DNA from 3 places in the Streptomyces sp. NBC_00986 genome. Region 2 is predicted to be linked to each of the others. Evidence: riboswitches for the same ligand, from Rfam matches in the RefSeq annotation. Region 2 holds a riboswitch; each other region holds the start of a gene.
What was found. Region 2 has a riboswitch for S-adenosylmethionine ahead of thrC (threonine synthase). Riboswitches for the same ligand answer to the same signal wherever they lie in the genome.

Region 1: it holds a riboswitch for S-adenosylmethionine, as region 2 does, so the genes downstream of both, OG504_RS37985 (aminotransferase class V-fold PLP-dependent enzyme) here and thrC (threonine synthase) in region 2, are expected to answer to the same signal.
Region 3: it holds a riboswitch for S-adenosylmethionine, as region 2 does, so the genes downstream of both, OG504_RS02195 (putative leader peptide) here and thrC (threonine synthase) in region 2, are expected to answer to the same signal.

What each region holds. Positions count from the first base shown of each region.
Region 1 covers NZ_CP108733.1:8,483,538-8,489,290, reverse strand. The annotation lists gene OG504_RS37990 (hypothetical protein) at 1-683, opposite strand, end outside; gene OG504_RS37985 (aminotransferase class V-fold PLP-dependent enzyme) at 694-2,055, opposite strand; SAM riboswitch class IV at 2,221-2,337, opposite strand; gene trpD (anthranilate phosphoribosyltransferase) at 2,414-3,478, opposite strand; gene OG504_RS37975 (cytochrome bc complex cytochrome b subunit) at 3,613-5,277, opposite strand; gene OG504_RS37970 (Rieske 2Fe-2S domain-containing protein) at 5,274-5,753, opposite strand, start outside.
Region 2 covers NZ_CP108733.1:6,649,294-6,655,046, reverse strand. The annotation lists gene groL (chaperonin GroEL) at 1-870, opposite strand, end outside; gene OG504_RS29800 (cold-shock protein) at 1,211-1,417, opposite strand; gene OG504_RS29795 (MoaD/ThiS family protein) at 1,849-2,124, opposite strand; gene thrC (threonine synthase) at 2,218-3,522, opposite strand; SAM riboswitch class I at 3,538-3,684, opposite strand; gene OG504_RS29785 (glucosyl-3-phosphoglycerate synthase) at 3,875-4,819, shown strand; gene OG504_RS29780 (trehalose-6-phosphate synthase) at 4,925-5,753, shown strand, end outside.
Region 3 covers NZ_CP108733.1:525,805-531,557, forward strand. The annotation lists gene OG504_RS02180 (NtaA/DmoA family FMN-dependent monooxygenase) at 1-148, opposite strand, end outside; gene OG504_RS02185 (MerR family transcriptional regulator) at 577-1,017, opposite strand; gene OG504_RS02190 (MDR family NADP-dependent oxidoreductase) at 1,047-2,066, opposite strand; SAM riboswitch class IV at 2,240-2,353, shown strand; gene OG504_RS02195 (putative leader peptide) at 2,387-2,512, shown strand; gene OG504_RS02200 (ABC transporter substrate-binding protein) at 2,751-4,373, shown strand; gene OG504_RS02205 (ABC transporter permease) at 4,377-5,336, shown strand; gene OG504_RS02210 (ABC transporter permease) at 5,333-5,753, shown strand, end outside.

The DNA of each region.
Region 1 (5,753 bases), 1.8 Mb from region 2:
GCGCCCCAGTTCACGACCTCCCAGGCCGGTACCTCGGTGCGGTGCGGGTTGCCGTCTCCGTCCTTGCCCAGCAGCACAAGCCGGACGTCTCGTGGCCGCAGCCACCATGACGACGGCACGGGAAAGTCCGGCAGGTTGACGGCGGGATACGGCTCCCGCATCTCGGCCCAGCGGTACACCAGCAGCCCGCCCGGTACGAACACCCCGTGCGCGTCCGCCGTGAGCGGGCCGAAGGTGACCTGCCGGCCCTTCTCGATCCGGTCGAGCATCGCCGGTGCCTGGGCGGCGGCCACCCGCTTCCGGACGTGCTCGGCGGCGTACCGGATGCCCCGGTTCTCGAACGGCTCGGCGACCATCGGCCTCAGCTCGGTCCGCCGCTCGTCGAGCAGGAAGCCCTGTTCCGTCCCGTCGCCGAACCGCAGCAGGTGTCGATGGGCCAAGGTGTACCAAGCCCTGTCGTTCTGCTCGTTGCTGGTGACGATCACGTCGACGGTGGAGCGCCAGCGCGTCACGTCCGCCCAGCGACGGACCCGCACACCGGACCCGAGGACGAGCCCCTCCTCGTACAGGTAGACCCGCTTCCCGCCGAGGAGACGCGGCGCACGCCGCACGACCGCCTCGCCCAGCAGCTCGCCCAGGCCTTCGGCCGCCGCCGCTCCACTCACCCCAGGTGGAATCCCCACCCCTGGATGGTCACACGGCAGGCACGCAACGGCCGTCCTCCGTGCGGTAGTTCCACTTGGCGCCGTCGGTCACGAGCTCCCGTACGGCCGTGATGAAACGGTCCACGTGCTCGTCGGGAGTGCCCGCGCCGAAGCTCACGCGGATCGCGTTGAGGGACTTCTCGCCCGGCGCGGCCTCGGGGGCGCCGCACTCTCCCTGGGTCTGAGGGTCGGACCCCAGGAGGGTGCGGACGAGGGGGTGGGCGCAGAAGAGGCCGTCTCGGACTCCGATGCCGTACTCGGCGGAGAGGGCGGCGGCGAAGTGGGAGCTGTTCCAGCCGTCGACCACGAAGGAGATGACCCCGACTCGTGGGGCGTCGTCGCCGAACAGGGAGAGGACCTTGACCTCCGGGACCTCCGCCAAGCCCGCCCGTACCTTTTCGATCAGGTGCTGCTCTCGGGCCACCAGGGTGTCGAAGCCCGCCTCCGTGAGCGCCTTGCAGGCCGACGCGATGGAGTAGGCACCGATCACGTTGGGAGAGCCCGCTTCATGCCGCGCAGCGCTCTCGTGCCACTCCACGTCCACTCCCCCGTCCTCGCGCCGCGTGACCTTGCGGCTGGCGCCGCCACCCGCGAGGTAGGGGTCGGCCGCCTGGAGCCAGTCGGCGCGGCCGGCGAGGACGCCCGAGCCGAAGGGGGCGTAGAGCTTGTGGCCGGAGAAGGCGATCCAGTCGACGTCGAGGTCCTGGACGGACACCGGGTGATGCGGGGCGAGTTGGGCGGCGTCCAGGACGATACGGGCGCCGTGGGCGTGAGCCGCGGCGGCCAGTTCACGGACCGGCCACAGTTCGCCCGTGACGTTCGAAGCGCCGGTGACGCAGACCAGGGCCGGGCCCTGAGGGTCGCGGGCGGCAAGGGCCTGCTGCAGGGTGTCGACAGCCTGGCCCGGGGTGCGCGGGGCGTTGAGGTAGGTGACCCGGGCGTCCTTCCAGGGGAGCAGGGACGCGTGGTGCTCGGTCTCGAAGACGAAGACCTGGCAGTCGGCGGGGAGGGCCGCGGCGAGGAGGTTCAGGGAGTCCGTCGTGGAGCGGGTGAAGATCAGCTGGTCGTCGGGGCGGCAGTCCAGGAACTCCTCGACCGTCCTGCGTGCGTTCTCGAACAGGTCGGTGGAGAGCTGCGAGAGGTAGCCGGCGCCTCGGTGCACGCTGCCGTAGTACGGGGCGTAGGCCGCCACGTCGTCCCAGACGCGCTGGAGGGCGGGGGCGCTGGCCGCGTAGTCGAGCGCCGCGTAGGTGACTTCGCCGCCCGTGACGAGCGGGACGGTGACATCCCGGCCGAGAACGGGCAGCGGTGCACAAATGGTCTGGGTGGCGGCAACGGTGGAGACAGACATGGCGAACTCCCGTGAGAGGCAGGCGAATTCACTGCGCGAGCGGACAGGGCTTCGGCGCAGGAAAGGGTGAAGGGGGATGTGCGGAGTGGGGGCTTCGCGTCCTATCGCATTCGCTTGCTCACAGAGAGCTCCCTCGATGACCAGGACCCCTGGTGTCTTTCGAGGGGCCCGCGCTTGCCGCAGACCTCGCTGCCTACGGCCTGGTCTTCACCCGGGGCACCCCGCCACGGACGGAGGGTTGCCGGACAGTCGGCCGGGGCCTCATGACTGTCACTCATGACCTGGTCAGAAAACCTACGCGAGGTGATCGTCGTCCCGCAACCCGTGTCCGGATCGCGGGACGACGACCGCCCTACCGCTATGCGTTGCTGGCGGCCGCCCAGCGCTCCAGCGTGCGCTTCGCGGCCCCGGAGTCGATCGACTCCCGCGCCTTCTCCATCCCGGCCCTGATCCGGTCCGCCAGCGGCCCGTCCCCGGCCTCGAGCGCCACCAGGGCCGCCGCCGAGTTCAGGAGTACGGCGTCCCGTACCGGGCCCGTCTCGCCGTCCAGGAGACGGCGGGCCACGTCCGCGTTGTACTCGGGGTCGGCGCCGCGCAGGGCTTCCACGGGGACCAGTTCGAGGCCTACGTCCCGAGGGTCGAAGGCCTCCTCGGTGACCTTGCCCTCGCGGACGATCCACACCCGGGAGGTCGCCGTGGTCGTCAGCTCGTCGAGGCCGTCGTCTCCGCGGAACACCAGGGCGGAGGAGCCGCGTTCGGCCAGCACGCCCGCGATGAGCCCGGCCATGCGGGTGTCGAAGCAGCCGACCGCCGACGAGGTGACCTTGGCCGGGTTGGTGAGCGGACCGAGCAGGTTGAACGCGGTCGGCACCCCCAGGTCCCGCCGGACCGCGCCCGCGAACCGCATCGTGGGGTGGAACTTGGCCGCGAAGCAGAACGTGATCCCGGCCTCCTCCACCACCTGCGCGACCCGCTCGGGCGACAGCTCCAGGTTGATGCCGAGCCGCTCCAGCACATCGGAGGAACCACTCGCCGAGGACGAGGCGCGGTTGCCGTGCTTGACGACCTTCGCACCGGTGCCCGCGATCACGATGGCGGACATCGTCGAGATGTTGACCGTCTTGGCCCGGTCGCCGCCCGTACCGACGATGTCGACGGCCGGCCCGGGGATGTCCAGCGGCTTCGCGTGGGCGTACATCGTCTCGACGAGGCCGTTGATCTCCTCGACGGTCTCGCCCTTGGCCCGCAGCGCCACCAGGAAGCCCGCGATCTGGGCGTCGGCCGCCTCACCGCTCATGATGCGGTCCATCGCCCACGCCGTGTCGGCGGTGCTCAGGTCCTGTCCGGCCAGCAGCGCGCTCAGTACGTCGGGCCAGGAACGGGCCGCCGCGGTGTCGCCTCCAGCGGGGGTCACAGCGCTCATACGGCCGCTCCTGAGTGTCGTAGAAGGATGGTTCAAATACGCGTCCCCACCCTATCCAGGGCGGGGCACGGCGAAGGGCCCCGTCCGGTGTTCGGACGGGGCCCTTCGACTGTGGCGTGGCGACGCCTCAGCGATCAGTGGTGGCCGTGGCCGCTCGTGATCTCCTTGTACTCCTCGACGGTGGGCTTGGGGATCTGGGACTCCTCGCCGTAGTACGCCTCGCTCAGCTTGGCGCGCAGCTTCTCGGAGCCCTTCACCTTGCGCTCGACACCGTTCTCGTCGACGGTCGCCCCGATCGCGGCCGGCACGTACTGCTCGTGCGCGGTGAGCGTGTGCAGCGCGTCCTGGCTGAGCGGCTCGTGGATCTCGACGAACTCACCGTGCGGCAGGCGCTTGATGATGCCCGACTCGCGGCCGTGCAGCACCTTGTCCCGGTCGCGGCGCTGGAGGCCGAGGCAGACCCGCTTGGTGGCGATGAAGACCAGCACCGGCACCACGAAGAAGCCGACGCGCACAGCCCAGGTGATCGAGTTGATCGACAGATGGAAGTGCGTGGCCCAGATGTCGTTGCCGCCACCGACGAGCAGGACGAAGTACCACGAGATCCACGCGGCACCGAAGGCCGTGCGGGTCGGGACGTTGCGCGGGCGGTCCAGGATGTGGTGCTCGCGCTTGTCGCCGGTGACCCAGGCCTCGATGAACGGGTAGACCGCGATCGCGACCAGGACCAGCGGGAAGATGATCAGCGGGATGAACACGCCCAGGACGAGCGTGTGACCCCAGAAGTTGATCTCCCAGCCCGGCATGAAGCGGATCAGGCCCTCGGAGAAGCCCATGTACCAGTCGGGCTGAGCGCCCGTGGACACCATGTCCGGACGGTACGGGCCCATGGCCCAGATCGGGTTGATCGAGGCGATCGCCGCGACGGCCGCGATGACACCGAAGACCAGGAAGAAGAAGCCTCCGGCCTTGGCCATGTAGACCGGCAGCAGCGGCATGCCGACGACGTTGTTGTTCGTCTTTCCGGGGCCCGCGAACTGCGTGTGCTTGTGGTAGAAGACCAGGATCAGGTGGCCGACCACCAGGCCGAGCATGATGCCCGGCAGCAGCAGGATGTGGATCGAGTAGAACCGTGCGACGAAGTCGCCGCCCGGGAACTCGCCGCCGAAGAGGAAGAACGACAGGTACGTGCCGACGATCGGCACGGACAGGACCGCGCCCTCCATGAAGCGGACACCGGTGCCGGAGAGCAGGTCGTCCGGGAGCGAGTAACCGGTGAAGCCGGTGAACATGCCCAGGACGAACAGCAGGAAGCCGAACAGCCAGTTGACCTCACGCGGCTTGCGGAACGCGCCCGTGAAGAACACCCGCATCATGTGCACGAACATGGCGGCGAGGAAGATCAGCGCCGCCCAGTGGTGGATCTGCCGGATCAGCAGACCACCGCGCACATCGAAGGAGATGTGCATGGTCGAGTTGAACGCCTCCGACATCAGCTGCCCCTGGAGCGGGACATAGCTGCCGTGGTACGTCACCTCGTTCATCGACGGGTGGAAGAACAGCGTCAGATACACACCCGTGAGGATGATGATGATGAAGCTGTAGAGGCAGACCTCGCCCAACATGAACGACCAGTGGTCGGGGAAGATCTTGCGCATGTTGGACTTGGCGAGGGAGTAGATCCCGAGCCGTCCGTCCGCCCAGTCGGCGATCTTCTCGCCGGCCGGTGCCTTCTCGCGCGAGCGCCCCGGCGCGCCGGCGCCTGATGGGCTCGTGGAGTTGTTCGCCGTAGTACTCATCCGCGCTCCCAGAATGCAGGACCGACGGGCTCCTCGAAGTCGCCGAGCGCCTGGAGGTAGCCCTCGTCGCTCACGCCGATGCGCAGCTGCGGCAGGGCGTGACCGGCCGGGCCGAAGATCACTCGGGCACCGTCGGAGAGGTCGAAGGTGGACTGGTGGCACGGGCACAGCACGTGGTGCGTCTGCTGCTCGTACAGGGAGATCGGGCATCCCACGTGGGTGCAGATCTTCGAGAAGGCCACGATGCCCTCGTGCGCCCACTCCAGCTCGCGCTTGTCCTTGATGTTGTCCGGCTGGAGCCGGACGATCATCAGCGCCGCCTTGGCGATCTCGGTCTGGAACTCCTCGTCGGTCTCCTCCAGGCCCTCGGGCTTGGCGAAGGTGAGCGAGCCGACGGCCACGTCCGAGGGACGCAGCGGCAGGTTCGTGTTCATGTTGACGAGCAGCTTGCCCTTGGACCAGATGGTGTGGCGGAG
Region 2 (5,753 bases):
GATGTCGCCGAGCATGGCCTTTCGACGGTCACCGAAGCCCGGAGCCTTGACGGCGACGGACTTGAAGGTGCCGCGGATCTTGTTGACGACCAGCGTGGACAGGGCCTCGCCCTCGACGTCCTCGGCGATGATCAGCAGCGGCTTGCCCGACTGCATGACCTTCTCCAGGAGCGGGAGCAGGTCCTTGACGTTGGCGATCTTCGAGTTGGCGATCAGGATGTACGGGTCGTCGAGGACGGCCTCCATACGCTCCATGTCGGTGGCGAAGTACGCCGAGATGTAGCCCTTGTCGAAGCGCATACCCTCGGTGAGCTCGAGCTCGAGCCCGAAGGTCTGGGACTCCTCGACGGTGATGACGCCTTCCTTGCCGACCTTGTCCATCGCCTCGGCGATGAGCTCGCCGATCTGGGTGTCGGCGGCGGAGATGGAGGCCGTGGAAGCGATCTGCTCCTTGGTCTCCACGTCCTTGGCCTGCTCCAGCAGGGCACCGGAGACGGCCTCGACGGCCTTCTCGATACCGCGCTTGAGGGCCATCGGGTTGGCGCCCGCGGCTACGTTGCGCAGACCCTCCTTGACGAGGGCCTGGGCGAGGACGGTCGCGGTGGTCGTACCGTCACCGGCGACGTCGTCCGTCTTCTTGGCGACTTCCTTGACCAGCTCTGCGCCGATCTTCTCGTACGGGTCCTCGAGCTCGATCTCCTTGGCGATGGAAACACCATCGTTGGTGATCGTGGGGGCGCCCCACTTCTTCTCGAGGACGACGTTGCGGCCCTTGGGGCCAAGGGTGACCTTGACGGCGTCGGCGAGCTGGTTCATCCCGCGCTCGAGACCGCGCCGTGCCTCCTCGTCGAACGCGATGATCTTGGCCATGTGAAGTGGTCCTCCCGGACTGGGGTGGATTGCTCCGGACCGCGCTGGCGCCCGCGACGGACGGCCTGCCTGCCCCGTGGTTCCTTGCACCACCTGGCCTGCGGGCCTCACCGACCCGGTCCTTCGTTATCACTCTCACCTTCAGAGTGCTAACGCCAATGATTAGCACTCGGCATGGTCGAGTGCAAGCGGCTCCCAGGTTCTGGGCCCCTCCTTCGCGGGGCGCGCGAGGTGCGCACGGGGCATGCCGAAGGGCCCGTACCCCAGGAGGTGACCCCCCAGGAGTACGAGCCCTTCGGTGAGGAACGAAGAACGTCGCTGCTGTTCGTCGGCGCGTGCTTCAGCCGGTCGCGAGCCGGACCATGTCCGCCTGCGGCCCCTTCTGACCCTGCGAGATCTCGAAATCGACCCGCTGACCCTCTTCCAGGGTGCGGTAGCCGTCCATCTGAATCGCGCTGTAGTGGACGAAAACATCCGCACCACCGTCGACCGCGATGAAGCCGTACCCCTTCTCCGCGTTGAACCATTTGACGGTGCCCTGAGCCATGCCTAACTCCCCTATTACTGGCCCTTGCACGGACCCGCACTTCGCGGATCCGGGTCAGACCTCACCCCCCACAGGATTGGGGGCGTGCGCCGGAACGCGTCGACCGCGGCCGAATGTATCCGTCCAACTGCCGTCTGCAACAGGTCAATCCGACGAGAATTCCGGGCAGGACCGGTCGGGAATATACGGAGAATTCGTCCGACTTCAGGGCAAGTCGGGCCCGATAAAGGGAACATAACGCGCAAAAGGAATGCACACTTTGGCTACTTCTCATCGCACGCGGAGCGGGTACTCATATGCGTCCGGCATGCGGAGTGGAGCGGGTTCCCCAACTGTACCCCGCTCAACCCTACAGAATTGCCCCCTCCGCTTCTCTCACGGAGGGGGCAATTCGATGAACTCTTGGTAATCGGCGTTACCGAGGGTAATTATCAGCCGCCGGCGACGGCCGGAATGATCGAGACGCCGGCCCCGTCCGGAGTGGCCGTCTCCAGCCCCTGCTCGAACCGCACATCGTCATCATTCACGTACACGTTGACGAACCGCCGCAACTTGCCCTGATCGTCCAGGACCCGGGCGGAGATCCCGGTGTGGTTCTTCTCCAGGTCGCTGATGACCTCGGCGAGGGTCGCACCCTCAGCGGTGACTTCGGCCTGCCCGCCGGTGTACGTGCGCAGGATGGTGGGGATACGGACGGAAACGCTCATGCTCAGGACCTCCGGTCAGGTACGGCTTTTGTCTTTTAGGGGCGCGGGGAACTGCGCGACCAGCCCCCACGGGCCCGCAGACGAAGAACGACGCTAGGACGCAAGCCCAGCTTCCCTGAACGACTCAAGACTCGGCCGGATCGTCGCGGTGAGCCCCGTACCGGCAACCGCATCCAACGTCTTGAGACCGTCGCCCGTGTTGAGGACCACCGTCGTCAGGGTCGGATCCAACAGCCCGTTCTCGATCAGCTTCTTCGCCACACCCACGGTCACCCCACCCGCGGTCTCCGCAAAGATCCCCTCGGTCCGCGCAAGCAACTTGATCGCGTCGACGACCTGCTCATCGTTGACGTCCTCGACAGCCCCACCGGTCCGCCGAGCGATGTCGAGCACGTAGGGCCCGTCCGCCGGGTTCCCGATCGCCAGCGACTTCGCGATCGTGTTCGGCTTCTGCGGCCGTACGACGTCGTGCCCGGCCTTGTAGGCGACGGAGACCGGCGAACACCCTTCCGCCTGCGCCCCGAAGATCTTGTACGGCTTGTCCTCGACGAGCCCGAGCTTGATCAGCTCCTGGAGCCCCTTGTCGATCTTCGTGAGCTGCGACCCGGAGGCGATCGGCACGACGAGCTGGTCCGGAAGCCTCCACCCCAGCTGCTCGCAGATCTCGTAGGCGAGGGTCTTGGAGCCCTCCGCGTAGTACGGCCGGAGGTTGACGTTGACGAACCCCCAGCCCTCGCCCGCCGGGTCACCGATCAGCTCGGAGCAGAAGCGGTTCACGTCGTCGTAGTTGCCCTCGATGCCGACGAGCTCGCCGCCGTAGATCGCGGCCATGACGACCTTGCCCTGCTCCAGGTCGTGCGGGATGAACACGCAGGAGCGGAAGCCGGCCCGCGCGGCGGCGGCACCGACCGCGCCCGCGAGGTTGCCGGTGGAGGAGCAGGAGAGGGTGGTGAAGTTGAACGCGCGGGCGGCCTCGATGGCCTGGGCCACGACGCGGTCCTTGAAGGAGTGCGTCGGGTTGCCGGAGTCGTCCTTGACGAACAACTTGCCCGCGTCGACGCCCAGTTCGCGGGCGAGGTTGTCGGCCTGGACGAGCTTGGTCCAGCCGGGGTTGATGTTCGGCTTGTCGGCCACGTCGGCGGGGACGGGCAGCAGGGGCGCGTACCGCCAGATGTTCGCGGGGCCCGCTTCGATCTGCTTGCGGAGCTCTTCGGTGTCGTAGGCCGAGAAGTCGTAGGCGATCTCCAGCGGGCCGAAACACTCCTCGCAGGCGAAGACCGGACCGAGCGGGACGCGGTGGCCGCACTCGCGGCAGGACAGCGCGGCGGCGGGGCCGAGATCGACGGAGTCGGCGGAGTTCGCGGAGTTCGTGGTGCTTGCAACAGTCTGCGCAGCCATGGAGGCGAGGCCCTTTCCTCATCTTCCTCACGACGCATTTCGCCATGAGACGGATTTGGCACCTTCCCGAGCCGGGAGCCTCGCCACATCAACGTGACAAGACCGGCTGGAGGGTTGCCGGGGCTTCAACGGGCCGTATCCCTCTGCCCCTCTGGATGAGCGGTGTTCAGTTGTGTATGCGGTTGTGTCACTTGCGTGAGCGTTGACGGCCCCCGACATGCGATGGTCATCAGCGTTGTTCAAGACTGTAACCGAAGGCCAGGACAGTTGAGTGAGCCGTCCGAACCGCGAGACGGATCACCTACACAGGGTGATCGCCTCTCGCCGAGAGAACGCAGAGGAGCCGCGCAACGTGCTGAAGGAAGTCGAGCACTGGCTGAGCACCCGCTCCTGGTCCATGACCGACCGGCCGCTCCACAAGATCCTGGCCGCGAAGCACCGCACGGGCCAGTCGGTCTCCGTCGTGCTGCCCGCGCTGAACGAGGAAGCGACGGTCGGCGAGATCGTCGCGATCATCCGTCACGACCTCATGCAGCAGGTCCCGCTCGTCGACGAGATCGTCGTCGTCGACTCCGGGTCCACCGACCGCACCTCCGAGGTGGCCGCCGCGGCGGGCGCCCGGGTCGTGCACCGTGACGACATCCTGCCCCGCATCCCCGCCGTGCCCGGCAAGGGCGAGGTGCTGTGGCGCTCGCTGCTGGTGACGAGCGGCGACATCGTCGCGTTCATCGACGCGGACCTGAAGGAGTTCTCCTCGGACTTCGTCACCGGGATCGTGGGCCCGCTGCTCACCGACCCCGGGGTCGACCTCGTCAAGGCGATGTACGACCGCCCGCTCGGCGGCGCGGCCGGACAGGGCGGACGCGTCACCGAGCTGATGGCCCGCCCGCTGCTGAACATGCACTGGCCGCAGCTGGCCGGTTTCGTGCAGCCGCTCGGCGGCGAGTACGCGGCCCGCCGCTCGCTGCTGGAGCAGTTGCCGTTCCCGGTCGGCTACGGCGTCGAACTGGGCATGCTGGTCGACGCGCTGCACCTGGTGGGCCTCGACGCCCTCGCCCAGGTCGACGTCGGGGTGCGCAAGCACCGCCACCAGGACGGGCAGGCCCTGGGCCGGATGGCCGCGCAGATCTACCGCACGGCTCAGCTGCGGCTGGCCCGAGGGCATCTGATCCGGCCGTCGCTCACCCAGTTCGAGCGAGGTCCGGACGGCTTCGAGCCGCGCACGTACTCCGTGGACACGGAGGAACGCCCGCCGATGGCGGACATCACCGAGTACCAGTCACGCAAGGTCGCATAACCGCACGGTTACAGACGCTCACGGACGGTCGTATACGGACTCGTACAGTCCGCCGACGGCCGTCCGTACGTTTGAGCGTTTCCGGGCCGGGCTAGGTTGTGCCGTATGGCTTCTACGTCGTCCCCCTCGCCCGCGTCCGGTGCCGCTCAGGTGCTCGTCGCGTCCAATCGCGGCCCGGTTTCGTACGAGGTGGGCGACGACGGTTCGCTGCGCGCCAAGCGAGGTGGCGGCGGGCTGGTGTCCGGACTGTCGGCGATCGGCCCGGACGCGGGTGCGCTGTGGGTGTGCTCGGCACTGTCCGACGGCGACCGCGAGGCCGTGCGGCGCGGGGTCGGCGAGGACGGCGTGCGGATGCTGGACATCCCGGCGGACGTGCACGCCGACGCGTACAACGGCATCGCCAACTCCGTGCTGTGGTTCGTCCACCACATGCTGTACCAGACCCCGCTGGAGCCGGTCTTCGACGCGGAGTTCCGGCGCCAGTGGGCGTCGTACGAGGCCTACAACCGGGCGTTCGCCCAGGCCCTGGCGGAGGAGGCGGCCGAGGGTGCCGTCGCGATCGTGCAGGACTACCACCTGTGCCTGGTGCCGGGGATGCTGCGGGAGTTGCGGCCGGACCTGCGGATCGGCCACTTCTCGCACACGCCGTGGGCGCCGGTGGACTACTTCCGGATGCTGCCGGACGACATCCGCGAGCAACTGCTCACCGGCATGCTCGGCGCGGACCGCCTCGGCTTCCTCACCCACCGCTGGGCGGACGCGTTCACGGCCTGCTGTACGGAGTTCACGGGCGGCCCGGGTGACACCCGGATCGGCGTCCACGGCCTGGGCGCCGACGCCGACTTCCTCCGCGCCCGCTCCCACGAGCCGGACGTGGAGGAGCGGATCGTGGCTCTCCGGGAGGAGATCGGCCAGGGCCGCAGGACCATCGTCC
Region 3 (5,753 bases), 6.1 Mb from region 2:
CGTCGATCTTGGCCGCTTCGGCGAGCTTCGCGACCCGGACGGCGGTGTCCAGGGTGGACCGGGTGGGATCGACCACCAGGTCGTAGGTCTCCGAGGTGCCGCCGGCTCCGGTGACGGTCTTCAGCGTCCGGGGCTGCTTCGCGCTCATGACTCGTCCATTCTCGTCCCACCGATGCCGGTGTCGTCGCGGCCGGTGGCGTTGTGGGGTGACGGAGTTCCCCGGGTGCGGGTCGACGCCCGGACACGCGAGGGTCGGTAGCGGTCGGACACGCGAGAGACGCGGGCCCGCCGTGAGAGAGCCGGTCGAACCGGTCAGCGACAGAGCGCGGTGTGGGTGAGGCACAGGTCGACGTGCCGACGCTTCGTGCGGACCGGGAGCAGAGCCGCGATACGGACCGGCCCGAAAGGCGATGTCCTCACCGTGACTCCCCTCGGTCCTGACGTCGGCACCGGACGGTGCCGCGGCGCGCAGGCGCTTCGGTCTCGTGTCCGACGCCTGTCGGGCCACCGCATGATCCCCCGACGCCGCACGGCGCTGCAAGCCCGCCCCTGTGCGGACCTTCGGCGCCGACGGTGTCAGGAACCGGCGGGAGCATCGCTCAAGGGGGCGTCGAGGCCGACGAGTTCGCCGACCAGGACGCCGAACCGCAGGTCGAGCCCGTCGGCGAGGCGGTCGCGCAGCTCCGTCAACCCACGGATACGGGCGTCGAGTTCGGCCAGTCGCCGGATGGCCACCTGCGGGACGACGCAGGTGTCCGAGTAGGGCCCCGTGCGGACCGGTGGCGCCTTGGGGCGGTCGGGCAGCGCGTCGAGGATGTCGATGAGGAGACGCACATCGCCGATGGTGAGGCCGGAGTCCAACAGCTCGCGGACGGCGTGCAGTCGGCGTACGTCCTCCTCGCCGTACTCCCGCTGTCCCGACGCCGTACGCCGTGCCGTGACCAGGCCACGCTGCTCGTAGTAGCGCAGGGTGCGGGTGGTGACGCCCAGGGCCGCCGCCGCGTCGCCGATGCGCATCAGTCCTCCAGGAGTTGGGCGGCCGGCGACTACAACTCCACGACCACCGTGCCGATGTGGTGTCCTTCGAGCAGTTCGATCAGGGCGCGGGGCGCCTGGTCGATTCCGGACAGGCGGGTGTGCGGGACGGTGACCGAGCCCTCGCGGAGCCAACGGCCGAACGTCTCCGGGTATTCCGTCAGCGCGTCCCGCTCGCGCGCGCCGCTGATGCCGCGGAGCTGGATGCCCCGCACGATGAGCGAGTAGGTGTCGATCTCGACGGGTGCCGTGATCTCACCCGATGCCTGCGCGGAGAGCGCTCCGATCAGCCCCACCCGCGCGCCGGGGCGGGCCAGGGCCAGCGCGGCCTGCAACTGCTCCCCGCCGACGGTGTCCACGACGGCGTCGATGCCGTCCGGGGCTGCTTTGCCCAGCTGTTCCTCGATCGGTTCGGCTCCGCGCAGCACGACCGCGTCGTAGCCCAGTGTCTCGATCAGGTAGTCGGCCTTGCGCTGGGAACTGGTGCTGCCGATGACCCGGCCGGCTCCGCGCTGCCGGGCGAACTGCCCCGCCAGGGTGCCGAGTCCGCCTGCCGCGCCGGAGACGAACACCGTGTCTCCGTCGCGCACTTCGGCTCCCCGAACGACACCGAGCCAGGCCGACTGCCCCTGCGAGAGGTACGCCACCGGGTCCGGCAGGACCGTCAGGTCCACGGGTTGCACCGCGTCGGTCTCCACCACGGCGTACTCGCGGAACCCCGCCCGGTGCGACACCAGATCACCGGGGCGCAGGCTCCCTCCCTCGGGGGCCGTCACCACCTCGCCGACGGCCGGAGCCGACAACGCCCCGCCGACCTCGAACGGCGGCATCGGCAGCCCGGCGGATCCCCCCATCAGGGTGCGCAGTGACGCCGCGACGCTCATCAGGCGGTTGCGGACCAGCACCTGCCCGGGTCGGGGCTCCGGGACGGGGACCTCCGCCACGGTGAAGTGGGCGGTTTCCAGGGCGCCTTGGGGACGGGAGGCGAGACGGACCTCGCGATGCGTGGCGGGGATGTTCGACGGTGACACCTGCGGGCTCCTGACGGGTTACCGGGGCGCGGCACAGCTTGTGCGGCGCCCGTCGACGGTAAAGGTTGACGCGCACGTCAAGATCAAGCCCGCGCGGAGTGTCCGGTCGATGTCGCTCGCCTGCCCGCACCCGCCATTGACGTACGACGAAGTCGCTCCGTACGATCACGACCGGCATCGAGTGTCAGCGTCAAGCCCTGGCTTGCTGACCGGCAACCCTCCGACGCGGTGGGGTGCTCCAGGTGAAAGCCCGGCAGGATCACCGACGATCCCTGCAAGCGTGGGGCCCTTGGCCGGGGCCGGAGATGTGGAGGACGGTCTTGCGACACAGCAGTGACCCGAGTGTCTCCATCGTCTCCCTGACGGCCGCGACCGTGTTCTCCCGGTTCTCGCGCCGCCGCCACATCGACCTGCAGCGCTTCACCAGCTGTCTGTGTCGCGCCTGACCGCCTTGACCACGTCCGTCTGACGTCCGTCGCGGCCCGTAGGCGTTCTCCCGCAGCCTCTCGCGGTCCTGTCCGAGTTCACGGACGGCGTCCGCAGCCGCCGCGCCCCCCTTCCCGCCTGACTCCCCCAACTGCACTGCCCGTCCTCGGCGTTGCGCCGACCGGAGCGGCACGCCCGCGCGCGCAGCCGTGATCCGCGGGGCACCCATGCGTAGTGACACGAGTAGGAGCACCCTCCGTGAGAGCACATCCGGACATCCGCCCCACCCGATGGACGGCCCTGACCGCCCTCCTGACCACCAGCGTCCTGCTCACCGCCTGCGGGTCCGGCGGCAGCGACGGCTCGGACAGCGGCAGCGGCCCGGCCAGGTCCGGTGGCACCCTGACCTTCGCGGTGGGTTCCGACGCCGGCTGCGTGGATCCGCAGCAGGTGGCCAGCAACGACACCATCTACTCGGTACGTCAGGTCGTGGACTCCCTCACCGACCAGGACCCCGCGACCGGCAAGATCGTGCCCTGGCTGGCGAAGAGCTGGGACATCAGCTCCGACGCGACGACGTTCACCTTCCACCTCAGATCGGGTGTGACCTTCAGCGACGGATCGAAGCTGACCGCCCAGGTGGTCAAGGACAACTTCGACGCGGTGCCGAAGCTCGGCGCACTGGGAACCCTCGCCGAGGGCTATCTGAGCGGCGTCAAGAGCACCACCGTGGTCGACCCGCTCACCGTCAAGGTGACCTTCCAACAGCCCAACGCCCAGTTCCTGCAGGCCACTTCGACACATTCGCTGGGCATCGAGTCCTCGGCGAGCGTGAAGAAGACCCCTCAGCAGAAGTGCAGCCAGGGAGTGGTCGGCTCCGGGCCCTTCGTGCTGAAGCAGTACGTGCAGAACCAGTCGATCACGCTGGCCAAGCGGACCGGGTACGCCTGGGGTTCCTCGCTGTGGCACAAGAGCGGCGAGGCCTACCTGGACAAGGTGGTCTTCAAGGTCGTGCCCGAGGCGGGGGTGCGGGCCGGCAGTCTCCAGTCCGGGCAGGTGGACGCGATCAGCAGCGTCGGCAGGGCCAACGAGGCGGCCCTCAAGGGCGGCCAGGTCACCCTTCAGCGACGCGCCAACCCCGGCGTGGTGTTCGGCCTCGCCTTCAACAACGCACGGCCGGTCCTGAAGGACGCGCGGGTGCGCCAGGCCATCGGGTTCGCCATCGACCGCAAGCAGATCGCCGACACCGTGTTCCCGACCGGGACCCGGCCCGCGACCAGCGTCCTGGCGCACACCACACCCGACTACGCGAACCTCTCCGCGGACCTGACGACCGACGCGGCCAAGGCGAAGTCCCTTCTGGACGCGGCCGGTTGGCAGACCGGCAGCGACGGCATCCGCGCGAAGGACGGCAAGAAGCTCAGCCTGACGGTCGACTGGATCCCCAACTCGGCGACCAACCAGCCCGCGTTGGAGCTGATCCAGCAGCAACTCAAGGCTGTCGGAGTCGGCCTGACGCTCAAGCAGCTCCAGGTCACCCAGCTCGCCCCGACGCTTCAGTCGGGTGACTACGACGCGGCGTGGAGCAACGTGACCCGGGCCGACCCGGACATCCTGCGCAGTTCCTTCTCCACCGAGCTGGCCAACTTCTACCGCCTTCCGGTGACCCCGCTGGACACCTCACTGACCGGGCAGGCGGCAACCACGAACACCACGAAGCGCGGCGAACTGGTCAAGCAGGCACAGGAGTTGCTCGTACAGAACGCCTACTACGCACCGGTGGTCGAACTCCAGACCCAGATCGGCGTGGCGGCGAAGGTCCACGGTCTGAACTTCGACGCCTCCAGCCGGATCCAGCTCCACGACACCTGGATCGGCTGACGCATGCGCCGCTATGTGATCAAGCGACTCGCCCAGGCCGTCGGGGTGCTGTGGGCGGCCTACACGGTGTCCTTCCTGATCCTCGATTTCCTGCCCGGCGATCCGGTCACCGCGATGGCCGGTGCCGGAATGGACTCCGGTCAGGTCGACCCGGCCCAACTCGCCGCACTGCGGCACGAGTACGGCTTCGACAAGCCGATCCTGGTGCAGTACGCCGACTATCTCGGCAGGGCGGTCCGCGGTGACTTCGGCGACGCGGTCTCCACCGGCCGGCCGGTGACCTCGACACTGGCCGACGCCCTGCCCCAGACCCTCCAGTTGACCGGTGCCGCACTACTGCTCGCGGTAGTCGGCGGCGGCGGTCTGGCGGTGCTGGCGACCTACACGTCACTGCGCTGGCTGCGCCAACTGCTGCTGTCATTGCCGCCGTTGGGAGTATCGGTACCGACGTTCTGGATCGGTCTGCTGCTCGTCGAGATGTTCTCCTTCCGGTTGCACTGGTTTCCCGCGTTCGGCAACGACGGGCTGCGGGGGCTGGTGCTGCCGGCCGTGACCCTGGCGATCCCGACCGGTGCGCAGGTCGCGCAGGTACTGGCCAAGAGCCTCCTCACGGCGCTGGACCAGGCCTATGTGGAGACCGCACGTGCCAAGGGCGCCGGCCGATGGCGGGTGCATGTGCGGCACGCGCTGCGCAACGCGTCGCTGCCCGCGCTGACGGTCGTGGGGCTGCTGGTGGGGCAGTTGATCGCGGGTTCGGTGGTCGTCGAGACGGTGTTCTCGCGTGACGGCCTCGGCCGGGTGACGGCCGCCGCGGTCACGGCCCAGGACATCCCGCTGGTCCAGGGGGTGGTGGTGTTCGGGGCGCTGATCTTCGTGGTGACGAACCTGGTCGTCGACCTCGTGTATCCGCTGCTGGACCCGCGGATCGTGGTGGCCTCGGGCCGGAAGGCGGGACTCGCATGAGCCAGGAACTGATCGCCGACCCCACCGGCGCCGCGCTCGGCCTCCCGGCCCGGCCGGCCGAACCGGGAGGCGGCCCCGGACCGGAGCGCCGCGTCGACCTCCGACGCGTCCGACGGTTCCTGGTGCGCCGCCCAGGCCTGCTGCTGTCGGTCCTGATCGTCGTCCTGGTGGTGCTGGCCTCCTTCTGGCCGGATCTGTTCACCTCGAAGGATCCGCTGACAGGAGTGCCGTCGGAGAACTTCCGCGGCCCCAGCGGCGCCCACTGGTTCGGCACCGACGAACTGGGACGGGATGTGTTCTCCCGGGTGGTCCACGGCGCCCAACTCTCCCTCAAGGCAACGCTGCTCGCGGTCGCGGTCGCCTTCGTGGTGGGCAGTCTGATCGGTCTGGTCGCCGGTTTCGTCGGCCGCTGGGTCG